Regions from separate parts of the Streptomyces sp. NBC_00376 genome, predicted to be linked through region 2. Evidence: riboswitches for the same ligand, from Rfam matches in the RefSeq annotation. Region 2 holds a riboswitch; each other region holds the start of a gene.
What was found. Region 2 has a riboswitch for cobalamin ahead of OG842_RS03535 (FecCD family ABC transporter permease). Riboswitches for the same ligand answer to the same signal wherever they lie in the genome.
Positions count from the first base shown of each region.

Region 1: linked by a shared signal. The riboswitch ahead of OG842_RS04270 (ABC transporter substrate-binding protein) and the one ahead of OG842_RS03535 (FecCD family ABC transporter permease) in region 2 are both predicted to bind cobalamin.
Region 3: linked by a shared signal. The riboswitch ahead of OG842_RS30190 (cobalamin biosynthesis protein) and the one ahead of OG842_RS03535 (FecCD family ABC transporter permease) in region 2 are both predicted to bind cobalamin.
Region 4: linked by a shared signal. The riboswitch ahead of OG842_RS27535 (prenyltransferase/squalene oxidase repeat-containing protein) and the one ahead of OG842_RS03535 (FecCD family ABC transporter permease) in region 2 are both predicted to bind cobalamin.

Region 1 covers NZ_CP107960.1:904,726-908,526, forward strand. Annotated here, with positions in the region: gene gndA (NADP-dependent phosphogluconate dehydrogenase) at 1-249, shown strand, start outside; gene OG842_RS04260 (VOC family protein) at 489-836, opposite strand; adenosylcobalamin (AdoCbl) riboswitch at 1,492-1,628, shown strand; gene OG842_RS04270 (ABC transporter substrate-binding protein) at 1,649-2,629, shown strand; gene OG842_RS04275 (FecCD family ABC transporter permease) at 2,626-3,681, shown strand; gene OG842_RS04280 (ABC transporter ATP-binding protein) at 3,678-3,801, shown strand, end outside.
Region 2 covers NZ_CP107960.1:750,557-754,357, reverse strand. Annotated here, with positions in the region: gene OG842_RS03545 (hypothetical protein) at 1-448, opposite strand, end outside; gene OG842_RS03540 (hypothetical protein) at 651-1,127, shown strand; cobalamin riboswitch at 1,227-1,380, shown strand; gene OG842_RS03535 (FecCD family ABC transporter permease) at 1,482-2,591, shown strand; gene OG842_RS03530 (ABC transporter ATP-binding protein) at 2,591-3,376, shown strand; gene OG842_RS03525 (ABC transporter substrate-binding protein) at 3,392-3,801, shown strand, end outside.
Region 3 covers NZ_CP107960.1:6,688,948-6,692,748, forward strand. Annotated here, with positions in the region: gene OG842_RS30185 (cobyric acid synthase) at 1-1,248, opposite strand, end outside; gene OG842_RS30190 (cobalamin biosynthesis protein) at 1,245-2,258, opposite strand; cobalamin riboswitch at 2,404-2,532, opposite strand; gene OG842_RS30195 (hypothetical protein) at 2,686-2,916, opposite strand; gene OG842_RS30200 (inorganic phosphate transporter) at 2,939-3,801, opposite strand, start outside.
Region 4 covers NZ_CP107960.1:6,097,711-6,101,511, reverse strand. Annotated here, with positions in the region: gene OG842_RS27545 (aldehyde dehydrogenase) at 1-449, opposite strand, end outside; gene OG842_RS27540 (MBL fold metallo-hydrolase) at 730-1,770, shown strand; cobalamin riboswitch at 1,981-2,118, shown strand; gene OG842_RS27535 (prenyltransferase/squalene oxidase repeat-containing protein) at 2,233-3,507, shown strand; gene OG842_RS27530 (SCO2322 family protein) at 3,504-3,801, shown strand, end outside.

The sequences.
Region 1 (3,801 bases), 150 kb from region 2:
GCCGAGGAAATCGCCGCCGCACAGAACGACTGGCGCACCGTGATCGCCACCGCCACTGCCCAGGGCGTCCCCACCCCCGCCTTCGCCGCCACCCTCGCCTACTACGACTCCCTGCGCGCCGAGCGCCTCCCCGCCGCCCTCACTCAAGGCCAGCGCGACTACTTCGGCGCACACACCTACCACCGCATCGACCGCAACGGCGCCTTCCACACCCTCTGGGGCGGCGACAAAACCGAAGTCGAAAGCTGACCAACACCCGCAAAGCTGACCGCAAGAAGCGCGGCTCACGAGGCGGCCGCCCACCGAAGTTCGACAAGATCGGTTACCGGGCTCGGCACGCGGTCGAGTGCGGCATCAACCGCCTCAAGCGCCACCGGGCCGTGGCCACGAGATACGACAAACTCGCGGTCCGCTATGAGGCCACCGTCCTTATCGCGGCCACCAACGACTGGCTGCGACCTGCGCTTTCGCCCAAGGTGCGGAGGCCTTCAGCGGTGGCCCAGCACGTTGACCACCCTTCCGCTGGGGTCGCGGACGAAGAACCGCCGCACGCCCCACTCCTCATCCTGCAAGGGGTGCACGATCTCCGCGCCGCTGTCCCGCATGACCGCATGAGCCGCATCCACGTCGTCCACCTCGACACTCATGTCGGGGGTGACGGGCGCGGTCTTGTCACTGGTCATGACGCTGATCTGCGCTGCCGGGGCGGACGCGGAGGCGAGCGTCATGATCCAGCCGTGGTTCATGACCTCTTCGAAGCCCAGCAGGCCATAGAACTCCCGGCTCTCCTGCGCGGCCTCCGACTGAATGTTGGGCACAACACGGCGAACGGCCATCGACGACTCCAAGTGAGAACAAACGTGTCTCTGTGTCTCCCCAGAAGTACTACGCCACGTCCGCCGCCGCACACACTTTCGCAACACGCTTGAGACGCGGTGCTCCTCGGTCGAACGCATCACGAGCTGATGGCAGAACCGGAGTTGGCGTGGTGGCATCGCAGCTGCTGACCGCGCACCCATGCCGCCCACTGATTCGTTGGCTCTCGTATGACTGGTCGGGGAGATCTGACAGAGGCGGAGTGGCGACGTCTGGAGCCGCTTCTGCCGACAGACAACAACCGCTGCGGGCGATGGCGCGACCACCGTCCTCTTCTGCGTCAGCGGGGGAGTAGGCGTCCAGAAACCGGTAGAGCGGTACCTCTCAGTCCTCCAGCGGCGGTGTCCGGGCCTCACGGCAACGGCCTGAAAACCTCTGCACCCACGTGCTCGATGTCCAGAACCGGCCGGGCCTCGACGAACTTTCCGTGGCGAGCCGTGTCTGTCCCACGTCCAGTAGGTAAGGATGGCGCCCTTCAGGGGCGGGCGAGCCCGCCGGTCCGGGCGGAACCCGTCCGCAGTGCCGATCGTCGTCGCGGATGTCGGTGTCCGGGGCCGCCCAAGGCCGACAGCGCAATGGGCATGACCTGCGGAATACGCGGTCTGACAGAATGAGCTCCGAAAACTCAGGCGACGCGCGTCAGGAAACCGGTGTGAATCCGGTACGGTCCCGCCACTGTGACCGGGCTGCAACAGCCCGGAAGCCAGATACTGACCGCGCCGCCTTCTCGTACGACCCAGGGGACGAGGACATCCCCCGGAAAGGCTCGGTCATGCCCCCGATACGCCGTGTACCCCTCGCGCTCATACCCCTGCTTCTGCTGCCTCTCACCGGCTGCGGCACCGGCGGCGAAGCCAAGGCAGAGGCCGCACCGGTCGCCGACGGTTTCCCCTACACCGTCACCAATTGCGGTACGAAGACGACCTTCGACGCCCCGCCGAAGCGGGTCGTCACCATGAACCAGCACGTCACCGAGATCATGCTGGCCCTCGGGCTCCAGGACCGGCTGGCCGGGACCGCCTACCTGGACGACAGCATCCTGCCGGAGTACCGGTCCGCGTACGACAAGACCAAGGTGCTCGCGAAGGAGTACCCCTCCAAGGAGGTGCTGCTCGGCGCCAACCCCGACTTCGTCTACGGCGGGTACAGCAGCGCCTTCGACAAGACCAAGGGCCAGGACCGGGCGGGTCTCCAGAAGGACGGCATCAACACCCGGCTGAACATCGAGAACTGCACCAAGGGCAAGGTCGGCATCGACCAGCTCGCCACCGAGATCACCGAAGTCGCCAGGACCTTCGGCGTACCGGAGCGCGGCAAGAAGCTGATCGCCGAGGAACGACAGAAGATCACGACGGTCGAAACAGAACTCAAGGGCTCCGCACATCCCTCGGTGTTCGTGTACGACTCCGGCGACAGCTCCGCGTTCACGGCGGGCGGCAAGGGCATCGGCAATGAGATCGTCCGGCTCGCCGGGGGCCGGAACGTCTTCGCGGACCTCGACGCCACCTTCGGCGACGTGTCCTGGGAGCAGGTCATCAAGCGCAAGCCCGAGGTGGCCGTGATCTACGACTACGGAGGCACCACGGTCGAGGCCAAGAAGAAGCGGCTGCTGAACGACCCGGCACTCGCGGACGTGCCGGCGATCAAGAACAAGAAGTTCGCGGTACTCCCGCTGTCCTCGGCCGTGCTCGGTGTCCGGGTCGCCGACGCCGTACAGGACCTGGCCGGGCAGCTGCACCCCGGCACTCCGTGAGCGCGGGGTCCGCCCGCCCCGGCCCGAAGTCCGTCCTCCGCTCGACCCCCGTCGTGATCGGCGCCCTCACGGTGCTGCTGCTCGCGGCGGCGGTGGCCGGTCTGGTGCTCGGCCCGGTACGGATTCCGCCGGGCGAGGTATTGAGTACGGTCCTGGGCGGTGAACGCTCCGGTGCGTTCCCGACGATCGTGTGGGAGGTACGGCTGCCCAGGGTGCTGCTCGGGGCCGTCGTCGGTGCCGGTCTGGCGCTGTCGGGCGCGGTGCTCCAGGCGTTGGTGCGCAACCCGTTGGCCGATCCGTTTCTGCTGGGCGCCTCGTCCGGGGCGTCGGCGGGCGCCGCCGTGGTGGTCGTGCTGGGGGTCGGCGCCGGGGTGGCCACCGACGTGGCACTGCCCCTCGCAGCGTTCGCCGGATCCATGACCGCGCTGGTCGCCGTCTACGCGATGGCCCGGCGCGGCGGCACCATGACGACGGGCCGGCTGATCCTGGCCGGGGTGGCGATCCAGTACGTGCTGTCCGCTTTCACCAGCCTGATCCTGGTGCTGTCCTCCCGGGCCGAGCATGTGCGGGAGATCATGTTCTGGACCCTGGGCGGCCTGGGCGGCGCCCGATGGGACCAACTGGCCCTGCCCGCAGTGGTCCTGTGCATCGGGGCCGTGCTCCTGATCAGCCTGGCCCGTCCGCTGGATCTGCTGCTTACCGGGGAGGAAGGGGCCCGCAGCCTCGGCCTGGACCCCGGCCGTTTCCGGGGCGGGGTCTTCGTGCTGGTGTCGCTGATCATCGGGGTGCTGGTCGCCTACAGCGGGGCAATCGGCTTCGTCGGCCTGATGGTCCCGCATGCCGCTCGGTTGATCGTCGGCGCGTCTCACCGCAGGCTGCTGCCGGTGACCGCGCTCGGCGGGGCGGTCTTCCTGCTGCTGGCCGATCTGCTGGCGCGGACGGTGGCGGCTCCCCGGGAGATCCCCGCCGGGGTGGTCACCGCCCTGGTGGGCGGCCCGTTCTTCCTCTGGCTGCTGCGCCGCTCCAGCCGTACCGAAGGGATCACCGGATGAGCCCGGCATCGTCCCCGACGGCGCTCGCCGCCGACGGGATCGGCTACAAGGTGGCCGGCCGTACCCTGCTCGACGCGGTCACGCTGGACGCCGCCCCCGGCGAGACCGTCGGCCTGGTCG
Region 2 (3,801 bases):
CCGTGCGCACCGGCTCCGGCCACTGGAACTCCTCCGGCTCGTACAGGGCCATCGCCGGCGTCTGCCCGCTGAACGACACGTTGGGTCCGTGGTCGATCGCACGGACCTCGATGCTGCAACCGTCGTGGCGGCCGGTGACCATGATTCGGGGCGTCCCATCGGCGTCCTCCTGCGACGTCGCGCACTCCCAGCCCGCCGATTCGAGCAGGACGACCGCGCGAGACGCGATGGCGGCGCCACTGACATTCGCGCGGCGCTTACCGACGAAGCAGCCGGCCGAGTACTGGTGGCGGAGCGGTTCATGCCAGTCGACGATGCGCGGCTCGTCGAGAAACAGCAGGCGCAGATCACTGCCGGGAGCCAAGTCGTATATCAGCTCGACCAGTTGCGCCCGCAGGACTCGGCCCAGCCGGTCCAGCTCTTCCCGCGCACCCGGTATGGGACCCATGACGCCCCCTCTCGCCCGGCCCTGCCATCGCCAGGCATCCCGCTCGACCACCGGGATTCTATTCGGCGTTCGTATGAATCGGGCCTGCCGCGCTGTGGCACAGTTGCCTTGAGCGGGTCGGAGCGTACGGGGCGTCGGGTCGGCGGGTGGTCGGCGGACTCCGAGAGGCGGTGCCGCCCCGAACCGACGGAACGAGGACGGTATGTTGCCGGTAGCCACGCAGGCCGAGGCCCGTGCGCAGTTGCTGCGGCACTTCACCGGGACGCTCCGGGCACTGCCCGCCGAACTGGCCCTGGCGCTATGGCATCCGGACCTCCCCAAGGCGAGGTTTCACGACGGCGTCACCCTGCCCGCGAACCGGATCGACGACGACACCGTCCTGTTCGCGTCCTTCGACATCAGGTATTGGGTGCTCGGAACCACCCCCGACACCTGCGACCAGTATTTCGACGCGGTGATGCGTGTCTGGAGTGATCAGGGCTGGCCGACGCGGACCTTCAGCACCTCGCGCCCGCTCGCGGGAAACGCGGGCACCCCCGACGGGTACGGATTCAGCCTCACGCAGAGTGTCAACGGGTACCTGAGCATGGCCGGGTCGACACCGCTCTTCGTGGCCGACTCGGACACCGGAGACCCGTTCCCGACCCGGATCGACCACCCGGCCGCATCGCGGAACTGAGCACCGCCCATGTGATCGCGGGGTGCTCGGGCAGGAGCGCCGCGCATCGGTCCCGGAGCGGGCCGGCCGGTCGCACGGAGGCCTGCGCCCGCTTCGTTGTGGGGTGTCCCGCACCACCTGTCCGCGCGAGCTATAAGCTGCACATGCCCCGCGGGGGAAGTCCGGTCGAAATCCGGCGCTGACCCGCAACGGTAGGCGGAGCCCGACATCGGGCCCCGTGAGCCCGATTACCCGCGGTGGTGAAGGCTCCTGTCAATTCGCCGTGGACTGCGAGTGGTGCTGCGCAGGGCGCTTCGCGCCCGGGCTGCTCCTTTGATCACGTAGGTGCACGGCCCGAGGCGAAAGCGACCGCCCGTGGCCACACCCCTCGACCGCAAACCCGCCGTGCCTCTGCGCACCTCCCGCGCCGCGGCCGGGCCCGCGCCGCCCCGGCGCGTGTCGCTGCCACTGCTGCTGGCCACCCTGTGCGCCGTGCTCCTGGTCTCGCTCGTCTGCGGGGCGGGGATCGGGGCGTCGGGGCTCTCCTGGGGCGAAGTGCTGCACTGCCTGTGGGCCGGGCTGACCGGCGGCCGGATAGCCCCCGATCAGGTACCGGCGTACACCATCGTCTGGGAACTGCGCTTTCCGCGCGCCGTGCTGGCCGCGGTCGTCGGGGCCGGACTCGCGTCCATCGGCGTCGCCGTGCAGGCCATGGTCCGCAACGCCCTCGCCGACCCGTTCGTCCTCGGCATCTCCTCGGGCGCGGCCGTCGGTGCCAATGCCGTGCTCATCTTCGGCGCCTTCGGCGCGCTGGGCATCTGGGCGCTCTCCACGGCGGCGTTCCTCTCCGCGCTCCTCGCCATGATGCTGGTGTACGCGATCGCACGCACCGCCCGCGGTCTGACCCCGCTGCGGCTCGTCCTGACGGGCACCGCGATGTACTACGGCTTCTCGGCCGTCACCACGTTCATGGTGTTCGCCGCCGAACGTGGCGAGGCCGCCCGCTCCGCGATGATGTGGATGCTCGGCAGCCTCGGCGGCGCCACCTGGTCCTCCGTGCCGATCGCGGCGGGGGCCGTGTTCGGCGGCCTCGCCCACCTCGCCTGGTCGGCGCGCCGGCTCAACGCCCTGGCCATGGGCGACGAGACCGCCGCCGCACTGGGCGTGGACGCGGGACGGCTGCGCAAGGAGCTCTTCCTGGTCTCCGCGGCCGTCACCGGGGCGGTCGTCGCGGTGAGCGGCGCGATCGGCTTTGTCGGCCTGATGGTGCCGCACGCCGTCCGGCTGCTGGTCGGCGCCGACCACCGCCGGCTGCTGGCCGTCGCACCACTGGCGGGCGCCGTTCTGCTGATCTGGGTGGACATCCTCTCCCGTGTGCTGCTCGCGCCCGCCGAACTGCCGGTGGGCGTGCTCACCGCGGTCATCGGCGTGCCGTGCTTCGTACTGCTGATGCGCCGCCGCTCCTACACGTTCGGAGGCGCGTGATGCGGATCGACATCGATGCCCTGACGGTCGAGATCGCCGGCGCACGGCTGGTGGAGGACGCCACGCTGGGAGCGGGGGAGGGGCAGCTCGTCGGCCTGGTCGGCCCCAACGGCAGTGGGAAATCAACCCTTCTGCGCTGCGTCTACCGGGCGCTGCGCCCCTCCTCGGGGACGGTGCGGCTCGGCGGCGAGGACCTGTACGCCATGAGCGCGCGCGAAGGGGCCCGCCTGCTTGCCGCACTGCCCCAGGAGGCGGTCGCCGAGTTCGACTTCACGGCCGCCGAGGTCGTGGCGATGGGTCGGCTGCCGCACCAGCGGTCGATGGGCCGCACCACCGACGAGGACCGGCTGGTGTGCGAGACCGCCCTGGCGGACGTCGGCGCACGCCACCTCGCCGAGCGCGGCTTCCTCACACTCTCCGGCGGCGAGAAACAACGGGTGCTGATCGCCCGCGCACTGGCCCAGCGCCCCCGGCTGCTGGTGCTCGACGAACCGACCAACCACCTGGACATCGCACAACAGCTGGAAGTGCTGGCCCTGGTCCGCCGCAGCGGACTGACCGTCCTCACCGCGCTGCACGACCTCAACCTCGCCGCACTCCACTGCGACCTGCTCCATGTCATCGACAACGGCCGGATCGTCGCGTCCGGCGCCCCGCACGACGTGCTCACCCCCGCGTTGCTGGCCGAGGTCTTCGGCGTACGGGCACACCGCGTCCCGCATCCGGAGACCGGCGCCGTACAGCTGCTCTTCGACCGCCTCCGCCCCGCACGATCCGACTCCTGAGGAGCCGCTCCCACCATGCCCGACCTCGCACGCCCCGCCGCATTCGCCCTCGCGGCCGCCCTGCTCCTCACCGGCTGCGGTGCGGACGTTCCCAGCCGCCAGGAAGAGAAGACCGCTGCCCGGAACGGGGACGGCCACTACCCGGTGACCATCGAGAACTGCGGAGAGAACAAGACGTACGACAAGGCCCCGCAGCGCGTGGTCACCAATGACGTCGGCATCACCGAGATCATGTTCGCGCTCGGACTTGAGGACCACATGGCGGGCTATGTGATGCCCGAGGACAAGGGCGACCTCACCTCCGTTCCCTGGAAGGACGGCTACCGGAAGACCAAGTGGCTCTCCAAGGACCGGATCAACAAAGAACTGGTCATCGACGCCCGCGCCGATCTGGTCTTCGCCGGATGGAACTACGGATTCAGCGA
Region 3 (3,801 bases), 5.9 Mb from region 2:
GACCCGGCAGCCGTCCAGGAACGGCTCCCCGCCCCGCACGTCCGCCACGCCGTGGTGGATCTCGTACCCCTCGACCGGCGCGCCGAGCGCCTCGCCGACGGGCCGGGCCAGGGTCTTCTCGCGGTCGAAGCGGATGCGTACGGGGAGCAGGCCGAGGCCCGCCACCTGTCCGGCCCGCGACTCGACCTCGTCCTCGATGTGCTCGCCGAGGATCTGGAAGCCGCCGCAGATGCCGAGGACCGGCCGGCCCTCGGCCGCGCGCCGCACCAGCGCGTCGGCGAGGCCGCGCTCGCGCAGCCAGGCCAGCGCCTTCACGGTGCCGCGGGTGCCGGGCACGACGACCAGGTCCGCGTCGGACAGCTCCTCGGCGCGGTCCACGAACCTGACGACGACGCCGGGCTCGGCGGCCAGCGCGTCCACATCGGTGAAGTTCGACATCAGCGGCACCGCGCACACCGCGACGCGCAGCACGTCCTCGCCGTGCGGCGGCGCGACGACCGACTCGCGCACGGCGCCGCGCAGCGAGACCCGCAGCCCGTCCTCCTCGTCGATGCCGAGACCGTGGGCGAAGGGCAGCACACCGTACGTCGGCCGGCCCGTGAGGTCCCGCAGCATCTCCAGGCCCGGCTCCAGCAGCGACACGTCACCGCGGAACTTGTTGACGAGATAGCCGGCGATCAGCGACTGGTCCTCGGCGGCGAGCAGCGCCGTCGTACCGAAGAACGAGGCGAAGACCCCACCGCGGTCGATGTCGCCGACGACCACCACCGGGAAGCGCGCCGCCCGCGCGATGCCCATGTTCACGATGTCCGTGCGCCGCAGATTGATCTCGGCCGGACTGCCCGCCCCCTCGCAGATCACCGCGTCGTACGTGCCCCGGAGCTGCTCCAGGCACTCCACGACCGTGGAGAGCAGCGCCTCCTGCCTGCCCCCGTGGTAGCCGCGGGCGCTCATCTCGCCGACCGGCTTCCCCATCAGGACGACCTGGCTGGAGCGGTCGCTGCCAGGCTTGAGCAGGACCGGGTTCATCAGCGCGCTCGGCTCGACGCGGGCGGCCTGGGCCTGCATGGCCTGGGCACGCCCTATCTCGGCGCCCTCCCGGGTGACGAACGAGTTGAGCGACATGTTCTGCGCCTTGAAGGGCGCCACCTTCACGCCCCGGCGCACGAGCCAGCGGCAGATCCCTGCCGTGACGACGCTCTTGCCCGCGTCGGAGGTGGTTCCGGCGACCAGCAGCCCGCCGCTCATGCGTTGCTCCGTCCTGTGATGCGAGGTCCCGCAAGGTTGGTCGCGGTGCTCCGGCGCCCCGCGATCCGCCGTGCGGCGAGGGCCGCGCCGAGCCGTCCCGCCACGCACACGCCGAGCGCCAGCGCACTCACCCGGCGCGACAGCCGCACCGCCCGCTCGATGTCCGCGGTCTCCACCGCCCGGCCCGTCTCCCCGTTGAGCACGGGGCGGTGCTCGACCCGGCCGCCGTACGCGAGGGTGCCGCCGAGCCGTACGCCGAGCGCACCCGCGAACGAGGCCTCCACCGGGCCCGCGTTGGGGCTCGGGTGCTTCGCGGCATCGGCCCGCCAGGCGCGGACCGCGCCACGCGGGCGCCCCCCGGCTGCCACGGCGAGCAGGGCCGTGAGCCGGGCGCCCGGCCAGCCCGCGAGGTCGTCGAGGCGGGCCGAGGCCCAGCCGTAGCGCAGATGCCGGGGCGAGCGGTGCCCGACCATGGCGTCGAGGGTGTTCGCGGCCCGGAAACCGGCCAGCCCGGGTACCCCGGCCAGCGCACCCCACACCAGGGCGCCGACCACGGCGTCCGAGGTGTTCTCCGCCACGGACTCCACCACGGCGCGGGCGATCTGCGGTCCGTCCAGGGAATGCGGGTCGCGTCCGCACAGATGCGGCAGCCGCTCCCGGGCCAGCTCGATGTCACCGGCGGCCAGGGCGGAGCCGATGGCCCGCGCCTCGCGGCCCAGGGACGTACCGCCGACGACGGACCAGGTGGCGGCGGCGGTCAGTGCCACGGAGGCGGCGGGGCTGCGGCGCACGGCACGGGTGAGCAGCGCGGCACCGCCCGCGGCGCCTCCGGCACAGACGAGGGTGTGCAGCGCGCCCCAGCCGCGGTGATCGCGCCACAGACGGCGCTCGACGCCCGCCGCGGCCCGCCCGAAGGCGGCGACCGGGTGTCCCCTGCGGGGGTCACCGAGCAGCAGGTCGCCGATCAGGCCGGCCGTGGCGCCGTACGCGAAGATGCGGTCGGCTCGCACGGCTCAGCCGGCCGTCGCGCCTCGGCGGACCTTCGTACAAAGGGCTCTCGTCGAGAGCACCGGGACAGCGGACGCACGGCAGCCGGGCATGGCGATATGTCCTCACTCAGGGTCCGCGCCCTGGTTCGACGTGACCGGCGACGAGAGTCTCCTGGCTCCCGGATCCGCGGTTCCCCCGGCCTTCCAGCCCGCTCGCGCGAGCCGTGACTTCCGGTGTGGGGGACCGCTCCCCGGTGACAGTGGCGGGACCGCGCCGGATTCGCACCGGCTTCCTCTGCTGTCGCCGTAATTGGCTCCGGCAGTCCACCACGCTCTGCGAACGCCCGTCAACCTGCCGTTGACCTGCGACGGCGCAGTGTGCTGAGACGCACATCGGGCCGGACACACGTGGTGTCCGGCCCGACGGGAGAGCGTGCGCGGGAGCGGCTCAGGCGACGATCAGATAGATCCCGTACGCGACGGCCGCCGCGCACAGCCCGAAGCAGACGTACGCGCCGGCGCGGGCCAGCAGCAGCGAGCCGCCGGAGCCGCCCTGCGCCGCCGGTTCCGGCTGCTTGGAGAGGCCGACGATGCCCAGGGTGAAGAGGCCCACCAGCGCGACGGTGACAACGAGGGAGACGCCGAATACGGAGCCGAGGGCTGCCCAGTCGATGTTCATGCTGATTCCTTAGACGGCCGGCTCAGACGGTGGCGGGTCGCGCCGGGTCCTGGGTGGTTCCGGCCGGGGCCGGAATGGTGGTCATGAGGTTCAGGTCCGGCGTCTGGACCGCGGCCGCGGTGGGCGGCGGGCTGACGGCGGCGATGGCCTGGGTGACGACGCCCGCGGGCTCGGCGTCGCCGTCCGACGGGGCGACGTCGCCGTGGCCGACCGGCTTGCGGCGCGACACCAGCCAGATGGCACCGGAGCCCGCGACCAGCAGCGCCGCGACGACCACGACACCCCAGGTGCCCTGCTTGGTGAGGAGCTCCGCGCCCGCCCCGACCAGACCGGCGGCCGGCAGGGTCAGACCCCAGGCGACGAACATCCGGGTGGCGGTGGACCAGCGGACCACACCGCCCTGCCGGCCGAGGCCCGCGCCCATCACGGCGCCGGAGCAGGACTGGGTGGTGGAGAGCGAGAAGCCGAGGTGCGAGGAGGCCAGGATGACCGTGGCCGCGCTGGTCTGGGCGGCGAAGCCCTGCGGCGGCTTGAGGTCGGTGAGGCCGCTGCCCATGGTGCGGATGATGCGCCAGCCGCCCAGGTAGGTGCCGAGCGCGATGGCCGTACCGGCGCAGACGATGACCCAGACCGGCGGGTTGGCGCCCGGGTGCAGGACGCCGCCGGTGACCAGGGCCAGGGTGATGATGCCCATGGTCTTCTGCGCGTCGTTGGTGCCGTGGGCGAGCGAGACCAGTCCGGCCGAGGCGATCTGGCCGGCCCGGTACCCCTTGGCGGTGGCCTTCTCCTGGGCGTCGTTGCGGACCTTGCCGCCGATCCGGTACGTCAGCCTGGTGGCCAGCAGCGCGGCCAGACCGGCGACGATCGGGGCGGCGACCGCGGGGA
Region 4 (3,801 bases), 5.3 Mb from region 2:
GCGACCACCCCGACCGGCTCCCGGCGCACCAGCAGCGGCCCGAGCGCCCCGGTCCGCCGCTCCTCGTACGCGAATTCGCGGGCGACGGTGATCGCCGAGTCCCACACCATCATCGCGGCGAGGGCCTGCACCATGACGCTCGACGTGTACGGCGTGCCGTTCTCCGAGCTGATGACCCGGGCGATCTCCTCGTAGCGGACGGCGAACGCGTCCTTGATCCTGGTCACCACCGCGATCCGCTCGTCCAGGCTCATCCGGGGCCAGGGCCCCTCGTCGAACGCCCGCCGCCCGGCGGCGACGGCCGCGTCCACGTCCGCCTCACACGCATGCGGCACCCGGCCGATGACCTGCTCGGTGTGGGGCGAGACGACCTCGATGGTGTCCCGGCCCAGCGGATCGACCAGCTCCCCGCCGATGAACAGTTTTCCGTGTTCGACAAGCTCGGTCATGACTGCTGCCTCCCGCGGCGCGGTGCGTTGCCCGAATCGGCGTCCGGTCCGGATCGGCATCCGACTCGGTATCCGACCGGGTGCCCGACCCAGGATCTGACTCTGTGTCAGAACTGATACCAGTTCCAGTTCCAGGTGTCCACGTCCGTGACAGCACCCCGAACGAGATGGTCGACCGGGGCTACTACTGGAACAAGTTCTCGTTACAGTGGGCCCGACGCACCCACACGCGGGCGCGACGGATCGCAGCAGCACGTCGCCGAGAGAGATGGGGACCTCCATGACGCAGGTGACCGACCACGGCGGGGGCGTGCACAGCATCAAGGTGCCCATCCCGGACAATCCGCTGGGCCACACCCTCGTGCACGTCCTGGACACCGATCGGGGACCGGTCCTGATCGACACCGGATGGGACGATCCCGAGGCCTGGGACACGCTCTGTGCCGGGCTCGCCGCCGTCGGCACAGAGATGGCCGACATCCACGGGGTGGTCATCACCCACCACCACCCCGACCACCACGGGCTCTCCGGGCAGGTGCGCGAGGCCTCCGGGGCCTGGATCGCCATGCATGCGGCGGACACCGCGATCGTGCGCCGTACCCGGGAGTCCGAACCCGGCAGGTGGCTGACTTATCTCGCGGCCAAGCTCACCGCGGTCGGAGCGCCCGAGGAGCATCTCGCGCCGTTGCGGGCCGCCGCGGCCGACGGGGGCCGGATGCGGACGCTGCCGGGGTTGCGGGCCGCGCTCCCGGACCGCGAGATCGTCCCCGGTGAGCTGCTCGATCTGGCGGGGCGCAGGCTGCGGGCGATCTGGACGCCGGGGCACACGCCGGGGCATGTGTGCCTGCACCTGGAGGAGGAGCACCCGGGCAATCTGCCGGGCCGGGGGCGGCTCTTCTCGGGGGATCACCTGCTGCCGGGGATCAGTCCGCACATCGGGCTGTACGAGGACCCGGACGATGCCACGGCCACCGACCCCCTCGGCGACTACCTCGACTCGCTGGAGCGGATCGGCCGGCTCGGGGCCGCCGAGGTGCTGCCCGCCCACCAATACGCCTTCACCGATGCGGCGGGGCGGGTACGGGAGCTCCTCGGGCATCACGAGGAGCGGCTGACCGGGCTGCTCGGGCTGCTGGCGGAGCCGCTGACACCGTGGGAGCTGGCCGAGCGGATGGAGTGGAACCGGCCCTGGGAGCAGATCCCGCACGGCTCCCGGAACATCGCCGTCTCGGAGGCGGAGGCGCATCTGCGGCGGCTGGTGAAGCTCGGGCGCGCGGAGGCGGTGCCGGGGGCCGATCCGGTGGCGTACATCGCGGTGTGAGGCGTGGCGGTCCGGTGGCGTGCGGCGCGGTGTGAGCGGTGGCGGTCCGGTGGCGTGCGGCACGGTGTGAGGCGTGGCGGTCCGGTGGGGTGCGGCGCGGTGTGACCGTCGCGTGCCTCGCGGTGCGAGCGCGACCTGCGGTGCGGAGCGGAACGGAGTGATGTACGTCTCGGTGTGATCAGGGGGCGCTCCTCCCGGCCCGGCCCCCGCCCGGACCCGCCCGGTACAGTGTGCGGGTCGTCATCATGCCCGTTCAGGGGGAAGCCGGTGCGAATCCGGCACTGACCACGCAGCCGTGAACCGTCTTCGCAGGCGGTGAGTCGGAATGCCCTGTCCGCGGTCGTGACCGGCTCGGACCACCGGATCCCCCGGTGGTCGGCACCGTCGAGGTATACGGAGCCGGAGCCTGGTGCCTGAGCGTGCCTGTGCCCGGTTCACCCCGCAGGAGAGGCCCCGCCCGCCATGACCGTACGTCGCAGCGCAGCAACGCTCGCCGCCACCGCCGCCGTGCTCTGCGCGGCCGCTGCGCCGGTCGCGGTGGCAGCGCCGTCCCCGTCGCCCTCGCCGTCCGTCGCGCTGCCTTCCGGGCTGTACGGCACGGCGGACCCCACCTACGACGGCGTGTGGCGGCAGTCGATGGCCTTCCTCGCCCAGCGGCTCGAAGGGGTCACCCCGGCCGCGAAGTCGGTGGACTGGCTGATCTCCCAGCAGTGCGCCGACGGTTCCTACGCCGCGTTCCGGCCCGATGCCGCCAAGCCGTGCGACGCGAAGACCGTGCGGGACACCAATGCCACCGCGGCCGCCACCCAGGCCCTGGTCGAGGTGGGCGGGCACCGCGAGACCGTGAACAACTCGGTGCGCTGGCTGAAGTCCGTGCAGAACGAGGACGGCGGCTGGGGCTACACCGCGGGCGCGCCCACTGACGCCAACTCCACCTCCCTGGTGATCGGCGCCCTCGCCCGCCAGGGGCAGCGGCTCGCGGACATCACGACGCCCGGCGGCAAGACCCCCTACGACCCGCTGCTCGCGCTCGCGATCCCGTGCGGCGGGAAGGACGGCGGTGCCTTCGCGTACCAGGCCGACAAGAAGGGCGGGCTCGCCGCCAACGCGGACGCCACCGCGGCCGCCGTGCTCGGCACGATGGGCAAGGCGATGGCGGTCGGGAACAACGCCGCAGGCAAGGCGCCCAGTTGCCGGCCCGGTCCCGGGCTCACGCCCGAGCAGGCCGCCCAGAACGGCGCCCACTACCTCACCGGTGCCCTCGCCGGCAGCGGCCACCTGAACCAGGCGCCGATGCCCGGTGCCACCGACACCACCCCGCAGCCCGACTTCGGCAACACCGCGGACGCGGTCGTCGCGCTCTCCGCGGCCGGCCACCAGGACAAGGCGGCCGGGGCCATCTCCTGGCTGAAGAAGAACTCCGCGGACTGGGCCGCCCGGAGCGGCCCCGCCGCCTACGCCCAGCTGATCCTTGCCGCCCACGCGACCGGCAACAACGCCCGGGACTTCGGCGGCGTCGACCTGGTCGCCCGGCTGAACGCGGCCGGCCCCGAGCCCGCCGCCGTGGTGACGCCCGACCCGTCCGCCGACACCGGGTACGAGCCCACGGAGAAGGACCAGGTCCACAGCGGCGACGACGTGATCGGGGGCGTGTGGTGGTACATCGGCATCGGCCTCGTCCTCGCCGCGATCGCGTTCTTCCTGATCAGCGGTCGCCGGAAGAACAGGCAGCCGTGAGGCGCGCGGGACGGACCACCGCGCTGCTGGTGGTCCTGGGCGCCGTCCTGGCCGTGCTCGGCGCGGGACCGGCCCAGGCGGCCGGCTACCGGTACTGGTCGTTCTGGGAGAGCTCCGGCTCCGACTGGACGTACGCCACCCAGGGCCCGTCCCTGGTGCGGCCGGACGACGGGGCGGTGCAGGGCTTCCGGTTCTCGGTCAGCGAGGACTCCCAGGACTCGGCGAAGCCTCGCCGCGCCCCCGACTTCGCGAAGATCTGCGCGGTCACCCCGGCGAAGGACGGCACCAAGCGAA